DNA from 2 places in the Actinoplanes sp. NPDC004185 genome. Region 2 is predicted to be linked to the other one. Evidence: riboswitches for the same ligand, from Rfam matches in the RefSeq annotation. Region 2 holds a riboswitch; the other holds the start of a gene.
What was found. A riboswitch is a leader RNA that binds a small molecule or an ion and turns the genes downstream of it on or off. The one in region 2 is predicted to bind ZMP and ZTP.
Positions count from the first base shown of each region.

Region 1: it holds a riboswitch for ZMP and ZTP, as region 2 does, so the genes downstream of both, ACWEOZ_RS41895 (bifunctional 5,10-methylenetetrahydrofolate dehydrogenase/5,10-methenyltetrahydrofolate cyclohydrolase) here and ACWEOZ_RS16165 (glycine hydroxymethyltransferase) in region 2, are expected to answer to the same signal.

Region 1 covers NZ_JBSGFR010000078.1:14,556-26,357, reverse strand. Annotated here, with positions in the region: partial or broken gene ACWEOZ_RS41900 (glycoside hydrolase family 26 protein) at 1-752, shown strand, start outside; gene ACWEOZ_RS41895 (bifunctional 5,10-methylenetetrahydrofolate dehydrogenase/5,10-methenyltetrahydrofolate cyclohydrolase) at 742-1,611, opposite strand; ZMP/ZTP riboswitch at 1,628-1,711, opposite strand; gene ACWEOZ_RS41890 (hypothetical protein) at 1,711-2,649, opposite strand; gene ACWEOZ_RS41885 (hypothetical protein) at 2,646-6,089, opposite strand; gene ACWEOZ_RS41880 (glycosyltransferase) at 6,220-7,611, opposite strand; gene ACWEOZ_RS41875 (glycosyltransferase family 2 protein) at 7,608-8,564, opposite strand; gene ACWEOZ_RS41870 (glycosyltransferase family 2 protein) at 8,616-9,632, opposite strand; gene ACWEOZ_RS41865 (sulfotransferase domain-containing protein) at 10,458-11,393, shown strand; gene ACWEOZ_RS41860 (hypothetical protein) at 11,484-11,802, shown strand, end outside.
Region 2 covers NZ_JBSGFR010000013.1:177,705-189,506, reverse strand. Annotated here, with positions in the region: gene ACWEOZ_RS16200 (SDR family NAD(P)-dependent oxidoreductase) at 1-209, shown strand, start outside; gene ACWEOZ_RS16195 (helix-turn-helix transcriptional regulator) at 250-1,083, opposite strand; gene ACWEOZ_RS16190 (discoidin domain-containing protein) at 1,442-4,402, shown strand; gene ACWEOZ_RS16185 (methyl-accepting chemotaxis protein) at 4,487-6,139, shown strand; gene erm (ErmE/ErmH/ErmO/ErmR family 23S rRNA (adenine(2058)-N(6))-methyltransferase) at 6,197-6,994, opposite strand; gene ACWEOZ_RS16175 (class I SAM-dependent methyltransferase) at 7,321-8,052, shown strand; gene ACWEOZ_RS16170 (cation:proton antiporter) at 8,037-9,563, opposite strand; ZMP/ZTP riboswitch at 9,650-9,756, shown strand; gene ACWEOZ_RS16165 (glycine hydroxymethyltransferase) at 9,776-11,200, shown strand.

The DNA.
Region 1 (11,802 bases), on a different contig from region 2:
GGCGCAACCAGCTCGGCCGCGACGAGCGCATCGTGCACGTCTTCTACGACTTCACCGACACGTTGCCGCAGGCGATCGAGGGCCTGCCGGCCAAGGCGACCCCGATGGTGTCGTGGCGCGGCTGCCCGCTCCCCGACATCACCTCGGGGGCGAGCGACGCGCTCATCGCGCGCGCCGCCCGCCGGCTCAAGCGCCAGGACCGGCCGGTGCTGCTGCGCTGGGGCTGGGAGATGAACGGCGACTGGTACAAGTGGAGCGCCGCCCGCAACGGCAAGGACGGCCAGGCGTACGTGACCGCGTGGCAGCGCCTGCACCGCATCTTCGCCGAGGAGAAGGCCACCAACGTGTCGTGGGTGTGGAGCCCGAACTGGAACTCCGACCCGGCCGCGGAGTGGAACACCTTCGCGGCGCTCTACCCCGGCGACGAGTACGTCGACTGGGTCGGGGTCTCCGGCTACAACCTGCACCGCGAGACCCCGGACAAGCTGTTCGCCGGCATCTACCGGGCGTACGCCGCCCGCAAACCCATCATGATCACCGAGGTGGGCTCGGTGGACCGGGGCGGCCGGACCAAGGCCGACTGGATCACGCTCTTCGCGCGCTGGGTGGAGGCGCACCCGGCGGTGGGCGCGGTGACCTGGTTCGACACCGACACCCACCCCGGGTACGAGGAGAAGTGGCGCATCGACACCGACGCCGAGTCGCTGGCGGCGTACCGGGCGATGGCGGCGAGCGCCCGCTTCAGCGGCTAGCCTTCTCCGCCGCCTCGATCGCGTTGCGGAACAGCATCGCCACGGTGGTCGGGCCCACGCCGCCGACCCGCGGGGTGACCGCCCCGGCGACCTGCGCGACCTCCTCGGCCACGTCCGGCAGCAGCCGGCGGCCCTCGTAGCGCACGCCGGCGCCGATGACCGTCGCGCCCGGCCGCACGTGCTCGGGCTGGATGATGCCGGGCACGCCGGCTGCGGCGACCAGGATCTCGGCCCGCCGGGTGTAGCGCTGCCAGTCCGGCACGCCGGTGTGCACGACCGTCACGGCGGCGTTCGCGGTCGGCCGCTTCTGCGCCAGCATCATGGCCAGCGGGCGCCCGATGGTCGCGCCCCGGCCGAGGATGACCACCTCGCGGCCGGCCACCGGCACGTCGTGGTACGCCAGCAGCGCCTCGATGCCGGCCGGGGTGCACGGCCGGGGCCCGGGCAGGCCGACCGACAGCCGGCCCAGGTTGAGCGGGTGCATGCCGTCGACATCCTTGTCCGGGTCGACGGTCAGCAGCGCCGCGTCGTAGTCGATGTGCGGGGGCGGCGGGTACTGGATCAGCAGGGCGTGCACGGCCGGGTCGGCGTTGAGCTGGTCGATCGCCCGCAGCAGGTCGTCCTGCGTCGCGTCCGCGCCCAGGTGCACGTGCGGCGAGACGAAACCCAGCTCGGCGGCCTGGCGCTGCTTGATCCGGATGTATCCGGCGCTGGCGTCGTCGTCGCCGACCAGCACGGTCGCCAGCGACGGCTGGACGCCGGCCTCGCGCAGCTTCGTCACGCGCTGCGCGACGTCGGCCAGGACCTCGTCGGCCACCGGCTTGCCGGGCAGCAGCCTTGCTTCATGCTCTACGGACATACAGCTTCCACTCCGGCGTGGGCACCCAGGCGGACGGCCCCCACGGCGAGCTCCCCGATGGTGGTCCCCATCCTCGATGCCGCCAGTCGCGTGTCCGCGTCAGTCTACGGCGCTGAGATAGAGGGTGCGGTAGGCGGTGGTGTCCCCGTACCGGTAGAGGCTCACCCGCATCCGCTGCGCGCCCGGCAGGCTCAGCGCTTCGCTCCAGGTCCCGTCGCCGGTGACCGTGACCGTGCGCTTGACCGTCGCGGTCCCCGACGGGCCGGTCACGCTGAGCGTGTACGGCCCGTCCGAGGCGACCAGCCCGGTCGCCGACACCCGCACCGTACGGTTCCCGGCCGCGTTGACCGGGCCCGACGGTGTCGCCGACAGTGCGGTCACGACGGTGTCGTGCGTGGCCCGCGACGTGGTGAACGACAGCCAGCTCGCTCCGGCCAGCACGGCCGCGACTGCCACCAGCGGCAGGAACTGGCGCAGCAGACGCCGGCGCCGGGCCTTCTCCTCGGCGGCGGCGGCGCGCTGCTCGTCCTCCTCCGGCACGGCGGGCACGATCGACATCACCACGGTGTTCGCCTCGGCCACGGTGTTCGCCTCCGCCACGCCGTTCAGGGGAAGCCGTACGGTGTTCTCGCCGACGCCGATCCGCACCAGCTTCTCGCCCACCGGCCGGGGTTGCGGCTCCGCGCCGTCCGCCGCGCGCACCCGGCGCGGCGGCAGCAGCCGGGCGGCGACCACCCCAGCCAGCGTCACCCCGACGGTGGCCACGGTCCAGGCGAGCCGGTCGATGCGCAGGCCCACGACGTGGATGGCCAGGCCGGCGACGATCAGCACGCCCATGCTCAGCGCGGGGGTGAGCACCGTGCGCTCGACCGCGGTCAGCGCCCGGCGCCGGAACAGCACGCCCAGCAGGGCCATCCCGGGCAGCACGAACCCGAGCAGCAGCCCACCGGCGATGGCCAGGGCCTGCGGCGCGACCAGGACGGCGGCGCCGGCGGCGACGGCCAGCGCGGCCACGACCCGGGAGAGCAGAGCGCTCACTGGACCCCCGTCCGGTAGATGCGGACAGTGCCGTTGTCGTAGAGCCGGTCCATCCCGGCCAGCGTGTCGAACTTGCCGAGCTGCCCGACGGTCAGCGGCGAGGTGATCTGCCCGGACCTCGGGTCGCTCTCGAAGTACGCGCCGCTCTCCGGCAACTGGGTGCTCAGCCGCCGGTCCACGACCAGGTACTGCACGTGGACGCGCTGCACCAGGTCGTCCTGCTCCAGCCCCCACACGTCGGCGTAGTACAGGGAGCCCACCTCGCGGACCGGGTCCTGGCGCCCGTACGTGGAGGCGAGCGAGACCGACGTCGCGTCGCCGCCGACCCGGTTGCCCGGGCCCAGCGTGGTGCGCTGCCAGTCGGCCGACGCCACCCCGTACGCGTCGACCGACCGCTCGTACCCGCCGGCCAGGTACGGCCCCGGCAGGATGGAGGCGATCGGCGGCCAGCCACCGGCCCGCGCCCCGATCATCAGCAGCGTGATCATCGCCGAGCCGGCCGCGACCCGGCTGTACAGGTTCCAGCCGCCCGGCATGACCACGTCGATGGCCGGCGCGGCGGCCCGCCACCGATGCCCGAACTCGTCCTTGGCCGGGATCAGCTGCACGCCCCGGACCAGCCCGATCGCGGCCAGGATGGAGATCGGGATGTAGGTGAACGTGGACAGCCGCCCGGCGATCTCCGGCCCGTTCTGCCCCAGGAACCGCACCCCGTTGCCGGCGAAGAACACCATCCCGCCGACCACCGCGGCCCAGCGCCACCAGTCCCGGTCCCGGCGGTGCACCATGTCGCGGGTGACCGCGAGATAGAGCACCAGCAGCCCGAGCAGGCCGGCGCCCTGCACCACGAGCTGACCGACGGAGACGGGCGCGCTCGCCGAAGCCGGGTCGCTCTCCCCGGAGAAGAGCTGCGACACGGTACGCGCGACCTGGTCGACCGGCTCCTCGAGGTAACCGACGACATCCGTGGCGACGAACAGGATCCAGGCGGCCACCACGACTGCGGCGGCCAGCGGCATCGTCAGCGCGGACCAGCGCCGCGGCTGGTCCACGACGAGCTCGGCGACCGCCAGCAACGTCAGCGTGGCGACCAGCGCCAGGGCGGTGACGTGGTGGCTGACGGTGGTCAGCGCCATCGACGTCACGGCCAGCGCCACGAACATCCGGCCGCCCTCGGCCCGCCAGCGGCGTACCGCCCAGATGGTGAGCATGAAGAACGGCAGGGCGGCGGTCTGGTAGAGGAACATCGAGTTGAAGAACAGGTAGTGCAGGGCGGTCGCGTACGTGGCGCAGGCGACGCCCGCGACGGCCGGGGAGTTGCTGGCCCGCAGCACCACCGCGAAGAGCACGCCCACGAACACCAGGTGCGCGATCCCGGCGACGATGACGCCGGCGGCCGTGACCGGCAGCCCGGTCATCGCGGCCACGGCGGCCCCCAGCTCGGCGAGCCCGGGGAAATGCTCGGCCGGCGGCAGCGCGGGGTTGGGCCGGAACAGCTCCCCGGACTGCACGATGATCGTGGTGGCCAGCCAGTGCTGCAACTCGTCGGGGAACCGGAACTGGTCCGGGCTGTACATCCACTTCAGCAGGTACTGGTGCAGAGCCAGCCCCATGACGAGCAGGAACGACTCGGCGACCCCGGCCATCCGGCGGCTGAGCAACCGCACCACGACCGGCGTGAAGACCACGACCTGACCGACCCAGTACGCGAACTGGGCGTTGCCGGTGCTGACCCGCCCGCCGGCGTAGGCCAGGGCGACCATGAGCACGCCGAGGGCGGAGATGGTCAGGACGGCCGGGGCGTGGCCCAGGTCGAGGGGCTCGCGGCGGGCCCGGGCCGGTTTGGGCTTACGGCCGGGATCGGGCGGGGGAGCGACCTCGGTCCGCTGACTGTCCCGCCGGCCGGGAACGACGGGAATGACGGCGGTGACGACATCGGTCGGCGGTGCGACGCTGGCGGTCGAGCTGACGACCGGGATGACGACGGTGTCGTCGGGCGCCCGCAGCGCGATGACCACGGTGTCCTCGCCGGGGGTCCGGGCGGGGGTCGCCTTCGGGGTCTCCGGCAGGGTCAGGATGACCGTGTCTTCGACGGTCGGCCCGACGCGCAGGACGACCGTGTCGTCGGGGTTCGGCCCTTCCTGCTCGGGCTCATCCTGGTCGGTTCCGGCCCGGTCGGGCTCGCTCTGGTCGGGCTCGCTGTGGTCTGGCTCGCTCTGGTCTGGCTCGGCCTGGTCCGGCTCGGGGTCCGGCTCGGCCTGGTCCGGGGCGGTCTCCTTCGGGCTGGTGCCGGCCGGGGGCCCGGCGGGCAGGACCAGCACCGCGGTCGCCTCGGAATCGCTCACTTCCGGGGTGGTCTCAACCTCAACATCAGCTTCAGGTTCGCGCTCGGACGAGATCTCAACCTCAACCTGAGCTTGAGGGATGGACTCACCTTCTGTCCCTGCTACCTGCTCGATGTCCGATTCGGTGGCGGCGTCCGGGGCCTCCGATGGGGGATCGGCGCTGCCTTCCTCGCTCGGTGAAGCGGCTTCCGGAGCCGGCGCCTCCTGTGCCGCGCTCGGCTGCGCCACGTCGGCGGCCTCCGCCGGCGCGGCGTCCTGGCCGGCTTCTGCGGGCGACTCGGCCCCCGTGCCGGGTCCGGCTTCGGGCGTCGATCCTGCCTCGGGTGTCGCTGCCGGCTCTGCCGTGACCGTGCCCGCGGAGCCGCGTTCGGCGTCGGCCGAGAGGTCGGGCGTGGCCGTGGCCGCCGGTTCCGGGTCGGCGTCGGCCGTGGCTGCGGGTTCCGGGTCGGCGTCGGCCGTGGCCGTGGGTTCCGGGTCGGCGTCGGCTGTGGCCGTGGGTTCGGGGTCGTCGTTGGCTGTGGCCGTGGGTTCCAGGTCCGTGCCGGCTGTGGCCGTGGGTTCCGGATCCGTTCCGGCTGTGGCTGCAGGTTCCGGTGGGGTGTCGGCCTCGGCTTCGCTTGCGGTCTCGACGTCACTCGTGGCGACCGGGGCGGTCTCAGCCGCGTCGTCCGGGGCCGGAGCCGGAGCCGGAGCGGCCGGCGGCACCGCGGCGGGGATCACGACCTTGGGCACACCCGACGTGGTCTGGATGTCAGCCACCGCCGGTCCGGACACGTCGGCACCGGACGGCGCCGCCGGGCGTACCCGGGCCGTCCCGCGCGCCGGCCGCGCCCCGCCACCCTCCTGGCCGGGCCGGTTCGGCGCAGTCCGGTTCTGCACCGGCTGGTCCGGGTGCGGCTGGTCGTCCTGCGGCCGATCCTGCGTCCGGGCCGGTTCGGGCGCGCGCTGGTCGGCCGCGCGCTGGTCCGCCATGTGCTGGGCCTCCGTGGCGTCGGGGGACTCGTACTGCTGGATGGACGTCATCGGGCTCGCCGGGCGCAGCACCGGTCCGTTGTCCGGTTCGCCGGGTTCCGGGGCCGGGTGCGCGCTCAGCATGCGGCTGCCACCCCGGTCGGTCGAGCCGGGGTGGCGTACGCATTTCCGACCGATCGCCACATCTGCTTCCTCCTGACCGAGAATGCCCGGTCCGGGGGGAAGTTTCCGGTGAACGGCTGAGTCGCCACGATCAGCGGCCGCTCCGGGCCTTGGCCCGGGCCGCCCGGCGGCCCTTCAGGTAGGCGCGCGGTCCCGCCAGCATGCCCTTGCGGTTCGCCGTCAGCAGTTCCCGCGGGAAGTCCTCCCGCAGCGTCGACACCCGCAGGCTGTCCTTGCTGGTCAGGTCGCGCAGGGCGCCCGGGGCCAGCTTCAGCAGGGGCCAGAGCAGGCCGGGCCGCTTGAGCAGCAGGCTGGTGTACGCGGCGGTCAGCCCGGCGCCGTAGCCGACCATCTGCTTGTGCAGTCCTTCGAGGTCGCGCCGGTGGTAGTGGTGGGTGACCGCGGTCGGCTGGTAGACGATCGTGCCGCCGGCGATCAGCACCTGGGTGAACGCCAGGGTGTCCTCGGAGCCCATCGCCGGGGTGCCGGCGCCCAGGGCGGTGTCCCAGCCGCCGATGCCTTCGATGACGCCGGCCCGGAACGTCATGTTCGCGCCGGTGCCGAACGGCGGCAACGGGTACAGCGGGCTCTGGATGTGCGCGGTCGCCGGGCTGAACACGTCGGGTTTGAAACCGCGGCCCTTGCTGTGCCCGCCGAACTGCTCGAACCACAGCTGCGCCTGGGTCTCCAGTTCGGCCGGCACGATCACGCCGGAGACCACGTCGGCCTCGGGGTGTTCGACCAGCGCCCGGGCGACCTCGGCCAGCCAGTTGACGTCGGCGTACTCGTCGTCGTCGATCCAGGCCATGATCTCGCCCGGCGCGGCCGCCACCGCGGCGTTGCGGGCGAAGGACAGCCCGGCGCGCGGCTCCTTCAGGTAGGTGACCGGGCCGCGGCGGGCCGCCGAGCGGACCACCTCGGCGGTCGCGTCGGTGACCGGCGCGTTGTCCACGACCAGGATCCGGAAGTCCGGGTAGGCCTGCGCGAGCAGGCTGTCCAGGCACCGGGCCAGGGCGCCGGGCCGTTCCCGGGTGCAGACCACGACGGTGATCGGCGGGGCTTCGGCCAGCACCGCGCGGCGGCGGGCCAGGAAGGCCGGCTCGGTCGCCGGGGTGATGCCGTCGATGGGCAGGGCGGACAGGCCCAGCTCGGCGAGCCGCGGCGCCAGGGCGGTGCCGAGCTCGGCGCCGATCGCGGCCGCCAGGTCGGCGGGCCGCAGACCCTGCTCCGGTACGTCGGTGAGCACGGTCCCCAGCGGTTCGGTGAACAGCCGGACCAGTACCCACGCCTGGAGCACGCGCCGGCCGTCCGGGCCCACCCCGGCGACCGCCGGCAGCGGGTCGGACAGGTCCAGGTCGAGCACCGTGGCCGGCAGCACCTCGCCGCTGGGCTCGAACGCGGGCGCGGTGATCATGTCGTCGGTGCGCTGCGCCGGCACCCACACCTTGCCGTTCACGCCGGCCCCGTTCACCCCGGCGGTCATCGGGCCGCTCCGGCCGTGACCGTGCGGCGGGCGGCGACGGTCTCGACGACCCCGCCGACCCCGGCCGCGGCGACGCCGGCCAGCACCCCGCCGGCCTTGAGCGCGTGGTGGGCGCCCCGGCCCGTGGTGGCCGCGACCAGGTTGCGGAGCACCGCCCGGGGCAGCGAGCGCAGGTAGTCGCGTTCCGAGCCGAGACTTCTCTTGCCGTCCAGCAGGCCGGCCATGGCGACCTTGCCGCGTCCCTCGGCGTAGCAGCGGCGCAGGAAGAAGCCGAAGGTCGAGCTGCTCGCGGGCACCTCGTGGCGGATCACCGCGGCGGGCACGTACATCCAGCGGCCGCCGGCCAGGGCGCTCATCCGCAGGCACAGCTCGGTGTCCTCGGGCCGGTTCCGGTTGCCGAGCTTGCCGAAGCCGGTGCGGAAGCCGCCGACCGAGAGAAAGGTGTCGCGGCGCACGATCATGCTGGCCGACCACACGTTGCGCACCGGCGCGGTGGTGGTGGGCATCCCCGCGTACGAGCCGCCGACCGCCCAGAGGAACTCCTCCGGCATCCAGGTCGGCCTCGGGCCCTCCCAGGCCGGGTCGATGCCACCGCCGGCGCCGACCACCGCCGGGTCCGCCGCCAGGGGTTCGATCAGGAGCTCCAGCCACTGCGGGCAGGCCACCGTGTCGTCGTCGAGGAACGCGATCAGCGAGGTGCTGGTGTGGAACGCCCCGGTGTTGCGGTTGCCCGACACGCCCTGGGCGTACAGGTTCTCCAGGACGGTCACGCCGGCCAGGTCGCGCCGGACCCGGCGGAACAGTGCCGGGTTGTGATCGACCACGACGACGATCTCGGCCGGGGTGTACGTCTGCGACCGGGCCGAGGCGACGGTGCGCACCAGCGCGTTCCAGCGCTGCTCGGTGTGGGTCGGTATGACGATGCTGACGGCGGGGCGAGGGGTGGGTTCCACGCGGGTGCTCCTCGGGACAGGTCGGGGGCGGGGGACTGGCGGCGGGGGAGCTCAGTCCTCGCGGGTGGCGCGTGACTGCAGCGCCTTGATGTCGTCGGTGCGGCGGGTGCCGACGTCGTCGCGGCGCAGGCCCCGGTTGAGGTGCGCGACGTGCTGGCGAGAGTCCCCGGCCGGGGCGACGCCGGCGACCGGCGGGCGGTTGACGACCTTGTTCAGCACGTGCACCGGCGTGGTGGTAGCCGGGGTGGCGGTCGGGTGCTGGTGCAGGATGACGCCGGTGCCCTGGCTGCCGGTGCGGCGCTGACGGCGCATCCGGCCGTACTCGCTGAAGATGGTGCGCAGCACCCGGAAGCCGTCCCGGAAGGTGTTCAGGTTGCTCTGTCCGTGGATGCGGGCGTGCTCGATGCTGCCGACCTCGCCGACCTTCATCCCGTCGGCGGCGGCCCGGATGTTGATCATCGTTTCGATCTCGAAGCCGTCGCCCCAGAGCTTGCTGCCGTCGGTGGGCCGCGGCAGAGCCGGGTCGGGCAGGGCCAGGGTCGGCACGACCCGGCGCCAGAAGGCGTTGTAGCCGTAGCAGAGGTCGGTGAACCGGGTCCCGAACAGGACGTTCACCACCAGGTTGAGGCCGTCGTTGCCGAGCTTGCGCAGCTTGGTGATGTCGTGGCTGTGCCCGCCCTTGTCGAAGCGCGAGCCCTTGACGAAGTCGGCGCCGGCCACCAGCTCGGCGACGAAGCTCGGGATCTCGGCCGGGTCGGTCGAGCCGTCGGCGTCGATCATCACGATGATGTCGCCCGTGCAGGCGGCGAAGCCACAGGCCAGGGCGTTGCCCTTACCGGTACGGGTCTGCTGCACGATCACCACGTCCGGGCGCAGCTCGCGGGCCACGGCGACCGTGCGGTCCCGCGATCCGCCGTCGACCACGATCACCTCGTCGATGCCGTCGGGCAGTTTGGCGAACACGTGCGGCAGGTTCCGCTCTTCGTTCAGGGTCGGAATCACGACGCTTACGGTCGGTGACGGCTGCCCGTTACTCGGCGTGTTGCCCGAGGTCGTGGAAAGCTGCATGTCGGTCCCTTCGGGGGCGGCAGTTGCGACGTAATCGGCGGTTTCCGGGGAGGGGAACGCAGGTCGCTCGCTTCTGCCGACAAATCTAGCAACACGCTACGTAGCGTCAACTAACCAAAGGGCCAGGGTGACGATGCCCGTGCGGTGAACCCTGACCAATCGAATGACCTGGGGTTATGCACATGGGCAACAAGATCGTACGCAAGCCCCAGTCGTCACACCCAGTAACGGACACCGAGGCAGTGGAGGCCGGAGACGGGCGTCGCGGCACTATTCCGGGTCAACCGATGGATCGGTGGCCGCGATCGGGGCATAGTCCAAATGTCGGATAACGCCGAGTGATCCGAATCACTCTCGGTAATGTCACGGGCTGTAGTCTCACGGGTGCAAACGGGTTAGATCTGGGGCGGGACAGTGCCGGAGCCGGTCGATGGATAAATTGTCCCGGTGACGTCCGAGCCGGCTGGGTGCCGTACCGCGCGGTCGTCGGCACCGTGGGTGATCCGGTGACGGCGACCGACGCGCTGTGTGTCTGCGGCCATCAGCGATCCGCCCACGAGCACCATCGCGCCGGCACCGAGTGCACGTTCTGCGGCCCCGAGGTGTGCCCGCGCTACCGCCGTCGTCGCTGGTGGCACCGGCGCGCTTGACCGCGATCCGGGAGCGCCGAGGGGAGTGGTCGCGCCGCCGGTGGGTACCCACCCTGCTCACGGTGTGGACACCGGGTCGCGAAAACCTACTGTTTCTGTAGGCTAACTTCTACTTCGCGGGGCGCCGCGCACCTCGCCGGGTGGCGCCGCCGCACCGTACGAGGAGGTAGCCCCTATGCCGCTCCCGGACTTCCTGATCGCCGGCGTCCCCAAAGCGGGCACCACGGCCCTGCACGCCGCGCTGGTCCGGCATCCTCAGCTCTACCTGTCCAGGGTCAAGGAGCCGAAGTTCTTCCTCTCCGACGGCCCGCCGCCCAGGCTCGGCGGGCCGGGCGACGTGCAGACCTACCAGGAGCACGTGTGGCGCCGCGCCGACTACGAGGCACTGTTCGCGCCCGCGCCGCCGGGCACGCTGCGGGGCGAGGCCACCCCCTTCTACCTGTACGACCTGGACGCCCACGACCGCATCCAGGCCCTGGTCCCGGAGGCCAAGCTGATCCTGCTGCTGCGTGACCCGGTGGACCGCGCGCACTCCAACTGGACGCACCTGTGGAACGCCGGACTGGAGCCGGAGGCCGACTTCCTCACCGCCTGCCGGGCCGAGGAGCAGCGCAAGGCGGACGGCTGGGCCGACTTCTGGCACTACATCAGCCTCGGGCTCTACGGCCGCCAGGTGCAGCACCTCTACAAGGTCTTCCCCCGCGAGCAGGTGCTGCTGCTGCGCTACCGCGAGCTCAAGGACGCGCCCGCCGCCACGCTCGACCGGGTCTGCGACTTCCTCGGCGTGCCGGCCGGCGTGCTGCGCGAGATCCCCCGCGAGAACGTGAACCGCCACGTCGTCGAGGACAACGGCGTCAACCGGGTGCTGCGCGGGCTGCTGCGGGCCGGCGGGCAGTTCGGCCACCGGTTCCCCGTACCGCTGCGCCTGGCCGCCCGCGGCCCGATCCTGACCGTGCTGCACCGCAAGCAGGGCACGCGGCCGGTGACCACCCCGCAGGAACGTGCCGCGCTGCTGCCCTTGTTCGTTGACGACATAGCGTTGCTGCAGGACGTGACGGGGGAGAGCTACGACGACTGGCTCTCCGTGGACCGACACGCCCGCGCGCGGTGACCTGCCGGGAATCCCTACCTTCCCCATAGATCATGCAAGCTTCACCCGATACTCTTCGCTGTGTCGCTGACGCCACGAAACGGAGCCGCCTTGTCCATCGGAACTCAAGCCCTCCCGTTGCCTCGCTGGGAAGACGCCACGGTGGTGGTCGAGCCGCCCGGTGACGAGCCGGGAGCGTGGGCGGGCGCGCCGTCCTCGATCGTCGCGGACGGTGAGGTCTACCTGGCGTACAGGTTGCGTCTGCCGATCGGTGAGGGCCGGGGCATCTCCAACGTGGTCGCCCGCTCGGCCGACGGCCTGCACTTCACGGTCGTGGCCGAGGTGGGCAAGGACGCCTTCGGCGCCGAGTCGCTGGAGCGCCCGGCGCTGGTCCGCACCCCGCAGGGCCGGTGGCGGCTCTACGTCAGCG
Region 2 (11,802 bases):
AGATGGACGACACCAAGGTCGGCGCGAGCAAGAAGGACGACCCGGCCGTGGTGGCCAAGCAGGGCTTCGAGGCCCTGATGAAGGGCGACGAGAAGGTGGTGGCCGGCTCGGTGAAGACCAAGGTGCAGGCCGCGGCGTCCAAGGTCATGCCGGACAGCGCTAAGGCCCAGATGCACCGCAAGATGGCCGAGCCGGGCTCGGGCGAGTGAGCGCGACGGGTGGCGGGGCGCCGGCCCCGCCATCCGAGGCCTACAGGCGCTGGTCGCCGATGACCGAGAGCAGCTGGAGCTTCTCGTAGCTCGCCGAGCCCGGTACGGCGGTGAAGACCAGCAGTGTCTGGGACTGGTCCGGGTCGACCAGGGTCTGGCAGTGCAGGTCCAGCAGCCCCAGCTCGGGATGAAGAAAGCGTTTCTGATCCTCGAACACGGCACTGATGTCGTGGGCGCCCCACGCCGCTGCGAATTCCGGACTGGCCGCCAGCAGCGCGTCGATCAGAGCCGCCGCGCGCGAGCCGCGGCCCGCGCGGGTGTAGGCCAGCCGCAGCTGGGCGGTGTAGGTCCGCCCGTGCAGCTCGTGATCCTCCTCCGGATAGATCCGCCGTGAGTCCGGATCGGTGTACCAGCGGTAGACCGCGTTGCGCGCCGGGCCGGTCCAGCGGGAGTCGTCACCGAGCAGCGCGACCGCCGGTGGCGTCTGCCGCAGTGTCTCGCCGAGACTGCCCATGACCTGGGCCGGGGTGTCGGCCAGCCGGTCCAGGATGCGCATGATCCCCGGATTGATGTGGTCGGCGCGGTGCACCCGCTGCGGGGCGGCATGCCCGGCGATGCGGAACAGGTGGTCGCGCTCGTCCAGGCTCAGCCGCAGGCCACGGGCGATGGCGGCGAGCATCTGCTCGGACGGGTGCGGGCCGCGCTGCTGCTCGATGCGGCTGTAGTAATCGGCCGACATGTCGCAGAGCGCGGCGACCTCCTCGCGGCGCAGGCCGCCGGTGCGCCGGCGTGGCCCCCGCGGCAGCCCCACGTCCTCGGGCTGCAGCGCTTCGCGCCGGGTACGGAGGAAGTCGGCAAGCTGGGCACGGTCCACTCGCTCAGTGTCCCCGCGCGGCGGCACCGGATGAAGGACCTGCCGGTCCCCGGATCACCGGTCCCTGGACAAGCCGAGGCGCCGGCCTCGGGTGGAGCCGGCGCCATCGGTCGGGGGACGTTCCGCGGGGACGGTCCAGCCAGTTTCATCGATGCATTAGTTAACACGCAAGTAATCTGAGTTCCGGAACCACGGCCGCGGGTGAGGTGGATCTCCCCGTACGGGTTACGGCCGCGGTGGTCGGGCATGCTTGACGCTCGGTTCGCATCGAGCGCCCTCGTGGCCGAAAGGTGATTTGACAGTCTTTGGGGCGGACGCGAAGGCTGTCCAGGGCGTCCCGTTCCGCCGTGGAGGTTCCTTGTTCGCACTGTCCCGCCGCCGGCTGCTGGCCCTGGCCGGCGTCAGTGGCATCAGTGGTGCCCTGAGCCTGCCCGGGCCGGCGTCCGCCGCTGCGCCCGATCCGGTCGCCGATATCTACCGGCAGTTGTTACACATGCACACCCGGTGGGTGGAGGAGCAGTGGGACACCGGGATCGGTGCCTACCGCGCGGCGGACTTCCGCTTCGCCGCGGTGCTGGGCAACGCCGTCCTGCTCGGCCTGGACGACTACGACGCCCGCCTGGCCGATGTCGACGCCGGCACGCTGAAGGCCAAGACCGTCGCCACGATCCAGCGGTTCGCCGCCACCAACCGGTTCGCCGGCGGCACCGAGTGGGGCCGGCAGCTCTTCTGGGACTCCACATTCGAGCTGTATTTCGTGCTCGCCGCCCGGTTGCTCTGGGCCGACCTGGACGCCCAGACCCGGCGCAACGTGCAGCAGATCGCCGTGGGTCAGGCCTCGTACGCGTACGGGCTGGGCTCCGACGACGACCCGCTCAGCGGTGACTGGTCGCCCAACGGCACGGCCGGCGGCTGGCTCGGCGACACCAAGCTCGAGGAGATGGGCGTCTACGCCCAGGCCATCGCGCCCGGCCTCGCCTGGGCCGGTGACGACGAGGCGGCCGAGGGCTGGCGGGAGCGTTTCCTGCTCTGGGCCACGAACGCGAGCGGCCTGCCCGCCGCCGACCTGGCCAACCCCGCCGTCGTGGACGGGGAACGGATCGACCAGCGGGCCACCGCGCACAACCTGCACGACTCGTTCATCGTGGAGAACCACGAGTCGGCCAACCCGCACTACCAGGCCGAGCTCTGGCGTACGGCCGGGCGCGCGGCGATCCACTTCCTGGTCGCCGGTCGCCCGCTGCCCGAGGTGCTCACCCGCCAGCCCAACGGCGCCCAGCTCTGGGCGACGTTGCGCCTGCTGGCCAGCGACGCGGGTGAGCCGGTCATGCCGATGGTCGCCGACCGCTACCACCTGTACGGCCGCGACGTGCTGCCGCTGGCGTTCCTGGCCCAGGTCCAGGGCGACCGGGATGCCGCGCGGGCCGAGGCCGACCTGGCCGAGCGCCTGGTGCCCTACCTGCGGTACGAGCCGAAGTACCAGCTCACCAAGTTCAGCGGCGAGGACAAGTACGAGCCCGAGGCCCGCGCCGAGCTGGCCATCTCGTACCTCTTCCACCGCCTGCGCGACCGGCCGGTCCAGCCGGTCGGCCGAGCGGAGTTCTTCCGCCGCGCCAGCGGCACCCGGGACTTCGGCCGTGACGTCGGCCTCACCGCCCACCAGTCGGAGCAGGCGTTCGCGGCGGCCGTGACCAAGCCCGGCTTCGTCAACTTCCTCTGGCAGCCGGGACACGACAACTGGCTGATCGACACCCGGGAGCCGGCCTTCCTGCCCCCGGACACCGCGCCGACCGCCCGGTGGACCAGGGCGTGGAGCGAGGTCCGCGACGGGGTGGACGCCACCGCCACCGTGCTGGCCGTCGCCGGCGGCCGGGCCGGCTTTGCCACGCTGCCGACCGGCACGGTCGTCTACGCGAGCACCGGGCTCCCCGGCGAGGGCCGCCTCACTCTGTTCAATCTGTACATGCCGGGTGTGCCGGGGCTGACCGGCAGCCGCCTGTTCACCACGCCCACCGGCTCGGCACTGCTCAGTGACCCGGGTGACGGCGACATCACCTTCGCCCCGCGGGACGCCCGCTGGGTGCGGATGCTGGGCCGCGAGCCCGGCACCGAGTACGGCTACTCGATCTTCACCTTCTCCGTGCTGGACACCAGCGGCGCCGACCTGGCCCAGGGGGCGATGCCGACCGCGTCCTCAGAGGACATCTGGAATCCGGCCCGCAACGCCACCGACGGCAACCCGGACACCCGCTGGGCCGTGGCCCGCGAGGAGCGCGGCCGCGCCGACAGCTGGCTCGCCGTGGACCTGGGTTCCGCCGTCCGGGTGGCCGGGGTGCGCATCGCGTGGGAGGCCGCGTACGGCAAGAGATTCGTCATCCAGACCTCGACCGACGGCCTGAACTGGACCGACGCGGCCGCGGTGCCGCAGACCCGGTCGGCCGCCGGCTGGGTCGGCATCGACGGCCGGGCCGGCCTCGTCACGCACGGCACCAAGCGCAAGATCGTGGTGAGCCCGACCGAGGTGGTCGCGCCGGCCCCGATCATCGAGGGGTATCCAGGCCGCCGCACCGACCTGGCGAAGCTCGCCGCCCGCCCGTTGCCCACCGCTCGGGGCCTGCTGATCAGCGACGCCGACGGTTATCTGAGCGTCTTCAATCTCGCGGCCCGGCCGGTGACCGGGGCCGTGGTGCGCGTGCCCTCCGCCCGCCGGCTCTACCGCGGCCACCAGGTGGCTCGCCGCCGGGGCCTGGACTGGACGGTCAGCCTGGCCGGCGGCACCGCGGTCGTCGAGCCGCCCCGGTTCACGGTCGAGGACGCGGTGCCCGACGGCACCCGGTTCGAGGTGGCCGACTCCCACCACCTGACCGTCACCGCACCCGCGAAGCACAAGGTGGTGGCCACCGTCCGGGCCGGATCCTGGTCGTCGACCATCCGGGTGTCCGCCGGACGGTCGCGCAGCGTCACGGTGCCGGGTGCCCCGGTCACCCCGACCGCCGACCTGGCCCGGGGCCGCACCACGTTCCCCACCTCGCCGCTGCCGGCCGGGATGAGTGCACCGGCCCGTGCCGTGGACGGCGATCCGCGCACGGCGTGGCGCCCGGGCCCGGCCGGCCGGATGGTCGTCGACCTGGGTGCCGTGGTGGCGGTCGCCGACGTGCAGCTGACCTGGTCCAAGGGCCGCCGCCGACCGGTACGGGTCGAGGCCTCCCGGGACGGCGTCACGTACGCGCCGCTGGGTGGGCAGGCCCGTTATGTGGCGGTCGCGGTCGAGGGCTGGCGTCCGGGCGACGCGGAGCTGGTGCATCTCACCGTCCGGTGAACCGCTGCTGGATCAGCTTTCGCATTTTGCCCCACTTTCTCCGCTCGTGGAGCGATGATTCATCGCGAGCGGAAGGTGACGGGAATGCCGAATGCAGTGCTGAACGACGCCCAGCAGGTCACGGTGAAGCGCAGCCCGATCACGGGCCTGCTGGCCGACCGCAGCCTGGCGGTGAAGAACGTGGTCGCGGTGGCCGCGATGGCGATCGTCGCCGTGGTCGTCGGCGGGCTCGGCATCTACCGGATCTCGGAGATGAGCGACGACCTCACCCAGATGAAGGCCGAGCACGTCGACAGCCTCCAGCAGGTGGCCGAGCTGCGCGGGGGCATCGCCGAGATGTTCCGCGGCATGCTGCTCTACCAGATCGGCACGGACGCCGCCGGCAAGAAGCTGGGCCGGGACGCCGTCAGCGCCGCGGACACCAAGATCGACTCTGCGCTCGGCGCCTACTCCGAGATCGCGGCGGACTCGCAGGCGCGGCAGCAGAGCCTGGCCACCTTCACCGAGGCTCTCAAGCACTACCGGGCGCTGCGCGACACCGTCCTCTTCCAGGAGCCCATCTCGGGCGGGTACACGCTGCCCGCGCCGGACCAGATCCTCAACGAGTTCAACAGCGTCGAGGGCGCCATGAACACGTCGGTGGCCGACCTGCAGAAGCTGGAGGACACCGAGGCCAACGCCCTGGCCCAGGAGGCCGGCAAGGAGTTCCGCTCGGCCCGCACCATCATGATCGCCTCCCTGATCATCGGCATCCTGCTGGCCGCCGCCATCGCCATGCTGGTGGTCCGGCTGATCAAGCAGCAGCTCGCCACCGTGGCGACAGCACTGGGCGCGGTGGCTGACAACGACCTCACCATCCCGGCCGAGGTGCGTTCCCGCGACGAGCTGGGCCGGATGGCCATGGCCGTCAACCGAGCCCGCGACGGGCTGCGCGCCACGGTCGGGTCGCTGACCACCGGCGCTCACAACCTGGGGGCCAGCACCCAGCAGCTCACCGGCGTGACGGCCCGGATCGGCGAGAGTGCCCGCGAGGCCGCCGCCCAGGCCGGTCTGGTCGCGGCGGCCGCCGGTGACGTCTCCGGCTCGGTGCAGTCGGTCGCGGCCGGCAGTGACGAGATGGGCGCCTCGATCCGCGAGATCGCCCAGAACGCGAACGACGCCGCGCAGGTCGCCTCCAGCGCCGTCGGCGTCGCCCAGAGCACCAACGACACCGTCGCCAAGCTGGGCACCTCGTCCGCCGAGATCGGCGACGTGGTCAAGGTGATCACCGCGATCGCCGAGCAGACCAACCTGCTGGCCCTGAACGCGACCATCGAGGCGGCCCGGGCCGGCGACGCCGGCAAGGGCTTCGCGGTGGTGGCCAGCGAGGTCAAGGACCTGGCCCAGGAGACCGCACGGGCCACCGAGGACATCTCCCGGCGGGTCGAGACCATCCAGGCCGACACCTCCAGCGCGGTCGAGGCGATCGGCGAGATCTCGCAGATCATCCAGCGGATCAACGACTACCAGGTCACCATCGCCTCGGCGGTGGAGGAGCAGACGGCGACCACGGCCGAGATGAGCCGCAGCATCGGCGAGGCGGCCGGCGGCAGCTCGACCATCGCGACCAACATCAACGGCGTGGCGCACTCGGCCGAGCAGACCAGCAGCACACTGGTGGAGGCGGACGCCGCGGTGAGCCAGCTCAACGGGGTGGCCGAGGAACTGCGCGTGGTGGCGGAACGCTTCCGGGTCTGAGCGCCCGGACCGGAACGGACGAGGGCCTGCCGGCCGCAGCCGGCAGGCCCTCCGCCGTCACCGCCGCGGGGCGTCGGCCAGCCGGAACAGCGTCAGCCACTGCTCCGGCCAGACCAGACCCACGGGTACGCCGGTGGCCAGCCGCGCCGCCCGGAACGCCGAAGAGACGCGCCGGTCGCCGTACCGCCGGGACAGTGAGCTGTGCAGCGAGCCGCCGACGCCGGTGAAGCCCACCTCGACGAACCGCCGGTAGGCGGGCAGAGCCGCCGGCTCGACCAGCGGCACCCGCCGCCGTTCCAGGCGCAGGATGCCGCCGTCGACGCGCGGCACCGGGCGGAACGCCGACCGGGGGATCCGGCCCGCGAGCGTCCAGCTCATCAGCGGCCAGGTGCTGATCGTGAGCCGGGTCCACCGCCCGTAGCCACCGGTGCGTTTGCGGGCGTACTCGAGCTGGGTGAGCAGGGTGGCCGCGGTCAGCGTGCGGGCGTGCAGGCACCAGTCCACGACCGCCGACGTCAGCGCGTACGGGATGTTGCCCACCACCGCGAACGGCCGGTCCGGCGGCGTGGCCCGCAGGAAGTCCGCCACCCGTACGGTGAGGCCGGGCAGCGCCGGCAGCCCGGCCGCCACCTGCGGGTCCACTTCATAGCTGACCAGGTTGCGGGTGTGCCGGGCCAGCTCGGCGGTGAGGACGCCGCGGCCGGCGCCCACCTCGTACACCAGGTCACCGGGCCGGATGCCGGCCGCGGCGACGACCTGACGCACCGCGCGCGGATCGGAAAGGAAGTTCTGGCCGAACGCCCGGCGCGCGCGGGCGTGCTCGCGTCCGGCCGGTTTCGAACGGGGTAGTGCCATGGCCGTGGTCCTGTCTGCCGCCTTCTCGGCGGCGAACGCGGACAGGCGTCATCGTGGCCCGTCCGGTGGAAGAGGACGCGGGGGGCCCTGGCGCAGCAAGCGGCTCTAGGCGGTGCGGCGGCGCAGGGCGCGACGCCGGTGGCGCAGGCGGGACGAGTGCAGCGGTCCCCGCGCCACGGGCGTCAGAGCCCGGCCGAGGAGAGCATGCGTCGTAGGCATCCGGTGACCTTAACCTCGGCCGCCGGGGCCGGTCATGTGGTTTTCTCCGGTGCGCCGCGGGTGAAAAGCGGTGGCGGCCCGGACGCGGCTCTGGTTGCGTTCAGGGGATGACCGACTTCGATGATCCCGCGTTCTTCGGCGACCGCTGGGCGAGTCGCTACGACGACCTGAGCCAGGGCCCGGACCCCGCGGCGGCCGTGGACTTCCTGGCCGGGCTGGTCACGCCCGGGGCCCGGATCCTCGAGCTGGCCATCGGCGGCGGCCGGGTGGCGATCCCGCTGGCCCGCCGGGGCTTCGCCGTCGAGGGCGTCGAGGCGTCCCAGGCCGTCGTGGACAAGCTCCGCGCCGTGCCGGGCGGCCAGGACCTGCCCGTCCGCACCGCGGACATGGCTGATGTGCCCAGCACCGGGCTGTTCCCGCTGGTGTACGTCGTCTGGAACAGCCTGTTCAACCTCACCAGCCAGCAGCGTCAGGTGGACACGTTCCGCAACGTGGCGCGGGTGCTGGAGCCCGGCGGGGCGTTCGTGCTCGAGTGCTACGTGCCCGACCCCGCCGCCTACGACCGGCAGTTCAGCACCGACGACGTACGGGAGGACTCGGTCGGCTTCACCCTCACCGTGCACGACCGGATCGCCCAGCGGATCCAGATGCAGCACGTGACGGTGGACGGCAAGGGCGTCCGGCTCCTGCCCACCGCCCACCGCTACTGCTGGCCGGCCGAGCTCGACCTGATGGCCCAGCTCGCCGGCTTGCACCTGCGGGAACGGTGGGCGGACTGGGACCGTACGCCGTTCCGCGCCACCAGCGGCAGCCACATCTCGGTCTACGCCAGGCCCTGACCGAGCGTGCTCGCGGCGGCCTGCCGCAGATCGATGTCGCCGATCAGCCGGCGGGCGGTCTCCTCGTCCAGCTCACGCCGCATCATGGCCTCGCTGACCGCCAGCCGCTGCTGGTCGTAGCCGTCGCCGGCCGCCGTCGCGATCTCCACGCCCCGGGCCAGCATCGCCCGGGCCTGCTCCTCCTCGCCGCTGACGTCCAGCCGCAGCCACCGGACCAGCAGGCGGATCGTGGTGCCCTGCAGCAGCAGGGTGCCCAGGGTGACGAACAGCGCGATGGCCTGAATGGCGTCCCGGCCGGGGACGCTCTCCGGGACCGCGGCCGCCGCGGCCAGGGTGAGGATGCCGCGCATGCCGGTCCAGCCCACCACCACGCTCTCCCGTACGCCGGGAGCCGCCAGGCGGGTGCGGTCGCGGTCCTCGCGGCGGCCACGGGACCGGCGCTGCGCGATCCGGGCGGCCCGGCCGGGGTCCCGGGCGAGCCGGGCCCGGGCGAGGCGGTCGCCCATCCGCCACCGCCCGAACAGCAGGAACACGCCGACGAGCCGCAGCAGGACGGCGGCGATCAACAGCACGCCGGCCGCGATGAGTGTGCGGCTCAGGCCCGGCTCCGGCTCGGCGGCCAGGTCGTCCAGCACGAACCTCAGCTGCAACCCGATGTATGCGAAGACGAACGTCTCCAGCAGGAAGTCGACGACCGGCCAGAAGGCGTCCTCCTGCAACCGGGTCCGGTAGGCGCCCGGATACTGGTGCCGCGGGTCCAGGGACGTGTTCGCGCTGATCAGGAAGGCCGCGGAGACCACCGCGATGATGCCGGAGGCCTCGACCTGCTCGGCCAGCAGGAACGCGGTGAACGGCACCAGCAGCACCAGCGTGGTCTCCAGGGTCGGATTGCCCAGCCGCTTGCGCAGCAGCAAGGTGGCCGCCGTCAGCAGACCGCCGATGGCCGCGCCGAGGGCCGCGTTGCGCAGCAGCTCCAGGGTGCCGGCGCCCCAGCTGGTGTGCTCCCCGGCGACCGCGGCCACCGCGATGCTGAACAGGGTGAGTGCGGTGGCGTCGTTGACCAGGCTCTCCCCGGTCAGGATCGAGGTGACCCGGCGGGGCAGGCCCAGCTCCTTGCCGTGCGACACGGTCGTGATGGTGTCCGGCGGGGCCAGCACCGTACCGAGCACGAAGGCGGCGGCCAGCCCGATCGACGGCAGCAGCCACGAGGTCACCACCCCGAGGGCGCCCGCGGTCAGCACCACCAGCAGCACCCCGAGGTCGATGATGCTCCGCAGGTTCTGCCCGAACCCCGTGGCCGAGGCGTTGCGGGTGGCCGAGTAGAGCAGCGGGGGCACCACGATCGCCAGGATCAGCTCGCTGTCCAGCTCCAGCCGCGGCACCCCGGGCACGAAACTGATCCCGGCGGCCAGCGCGACGATGACCAGCCCGGGCTGCACGCCGCGCCGGTGGGCCAGGGCGGACACCGCGATGCCGGCTCCGGCGATGAGCAGGATCTGTACGCCGTTCATGATCGCCAGGCTAGTGGCCGGGCCCGCCGGTGTGACGTACTCCCTGGATGAGCGATCGCGTGGCCGGGGCCGCGCCGGTATGCTGGTCGGCGGGCCGTGACTGGCGCGTTCGGATGGGCCAACCATCGGGGAGCGGCCCCGTGCCGGACGACCGTTCTCCGGAGACGACCTGCCGTGCGCCTGGGCCTCTTCACCTGTGATAGGGAGGTCCGATGTCTGCACTGAACGCCGAATCGACCGCGTTCCGCTCCGCCCTGGAAGCGGTCCGCGCCGTCGAGCCCCGCATCGCCGACGCGATCGCCAAGGAGCTCACCGACCAGCGTGAGTCCCTCAAGCTCATCGCCTCCGAGAACTACGCGTCCCCGGCCGTGCTGCTCGCGATGGGCAACTGGCTCTCCGACAAGTACGCCGAGGGCACGATCGGCCGCCGCTTCTACGCCGGCTGCCAGAACGTCGACACCGTCGAGTCCGTCGCCGTCGAGCACGCCAAGGCCCTGTTCAACGCGCCGTACGCGTACGTCCAGCCGCACTCCGGCATCGACGCCAACCTGGTCGCGTACTGGGCGATCCTGGCCGACCGGGTCGAGGCGCCGGCGCTGGCCAAGGTGCAGAAGCGCAACGTCAACGACATGACCGACGCCGAGTGGGCCGAGCTGCGCGCCGCGTTCGGCAACCAGCGGATGCTCGGCATGAGCCTGGACGCCGGCGGCCACCTCACCCACGGCTTCCGGCCCAACATCTCCGGCAAGATGTTCGACCAGCGCAGCTACGGCGTCGACGCGGCCACCGGCCAGATCGACTACGCGGCGCTGCGTGAGTCGGCCAAGGAGTTCAAGCCGCTGGTCATCGTGGGCGGCTACTCGGCGTACCCGCGCAAGGTGAACTTCCGCATCATGCGGGAGATCGCCGACGAGGTCGGCGCGACCTTCATGGTCGACATGGCCCACTTCGCGGGCCTGGTCGCGGGCAAGGTCTTCACCGGCGACTTCGACCCGATCGCGAACGCGCACATCGTCACCACCACGACCCACAAGAGCCTGCGCGGCCCGCGCGGCGGCGCGGTCTTCTGCCAGCCCGAGCTCTCCGACCAGGTCGACCGGGGCTGCCCGATGGTCCTCGGCGGCCCGCTCGCGCACGTCATGGCGGCCAAGGCGATCGCCTTCGCGGAGGCCCGCCGGCCCGAGTTCGCCGACTACGCCCAGCGCATCGTCGACAACTCGCAGGCCCTGGCAGCCGGCCTGACCAGCCGCGGCGCCACGGTCGTCAGCGGCGGCACCGACAACCACCTGGTCCTCATCGACGTCGACAAGTACGGCCTGACCGGCCGCCAGGCCGAGCAGGCGCTGCTCGACTCGGGCATCGTCACCAACCGCAACGCGATCCCGCAGGACCCGAACGGCGCCTGGTACACGTCCGGCATCCGGATCGGCACCCCGGCGCTGACCACCCGGGGCCTGGGCACGGCGGAGATGGACCAGATCGCCGAGCTCATGCACACGGTGCTGAGCAGCACCAAGGCCGGCGCCTCGAAGGCGAAGTTCGACCTGGACGCGGCGGTCTCCGACCGGGTCGCCAAGCAGGCGACCGAGCTGCTCGCCGACTTCCCCCTCTACCCGACGGTGGACATCTCGGCCTGAGCAATGCCCCAGGCCGTGCTGTGAGATTCGGGGACCCGCTCATGAGCGGGTCCCCGAACTGTTCATCGACCGAGGTTGTTGTCGTCGCAGGTGGTGGAGACGGTCCCGGGTGAGGGTTGCTCGCAGGCCGGTTCGGCGTCGTCGGACGACGGACACCCGGTCAGGAGTAGCGCAGTCGACGCCGCGACCGCGGCGCAGATCGCAAGGTGCCTCCAGGGCCGGCGCCCGGTCGGCGTGGCCGGTCGGGGACCGGCAAACGCGGGGTCAGGAGCCGTAGTGCTTCTTGAGTCCATGTGGTCACCCAGACTTGAGTCGCGGTAGCTGCATCGGTCGGCGCTGGAGTCGAGGGCATTGATCCGTCGAGCCGGAAAGAGAATGCGACTGCGGCACCTTCACCGTCCAGCGTGGTTGGCGTCAGGGCGACACCACCGTAGCTTGCCGCTCGGCGAACGCTTCGCGGGTGATGTAGCGCTTGAGGCATCGCATGATCCTGGTCCTGGTCGGTCGCGGGCACCGGCTGAACGTTGGACAGCACGGGGACGAGGGAGGCCGGCTCCGGATTCCTGGCCGCCGGCCGGGCATTTGCCCCACTCTGTTTTCCC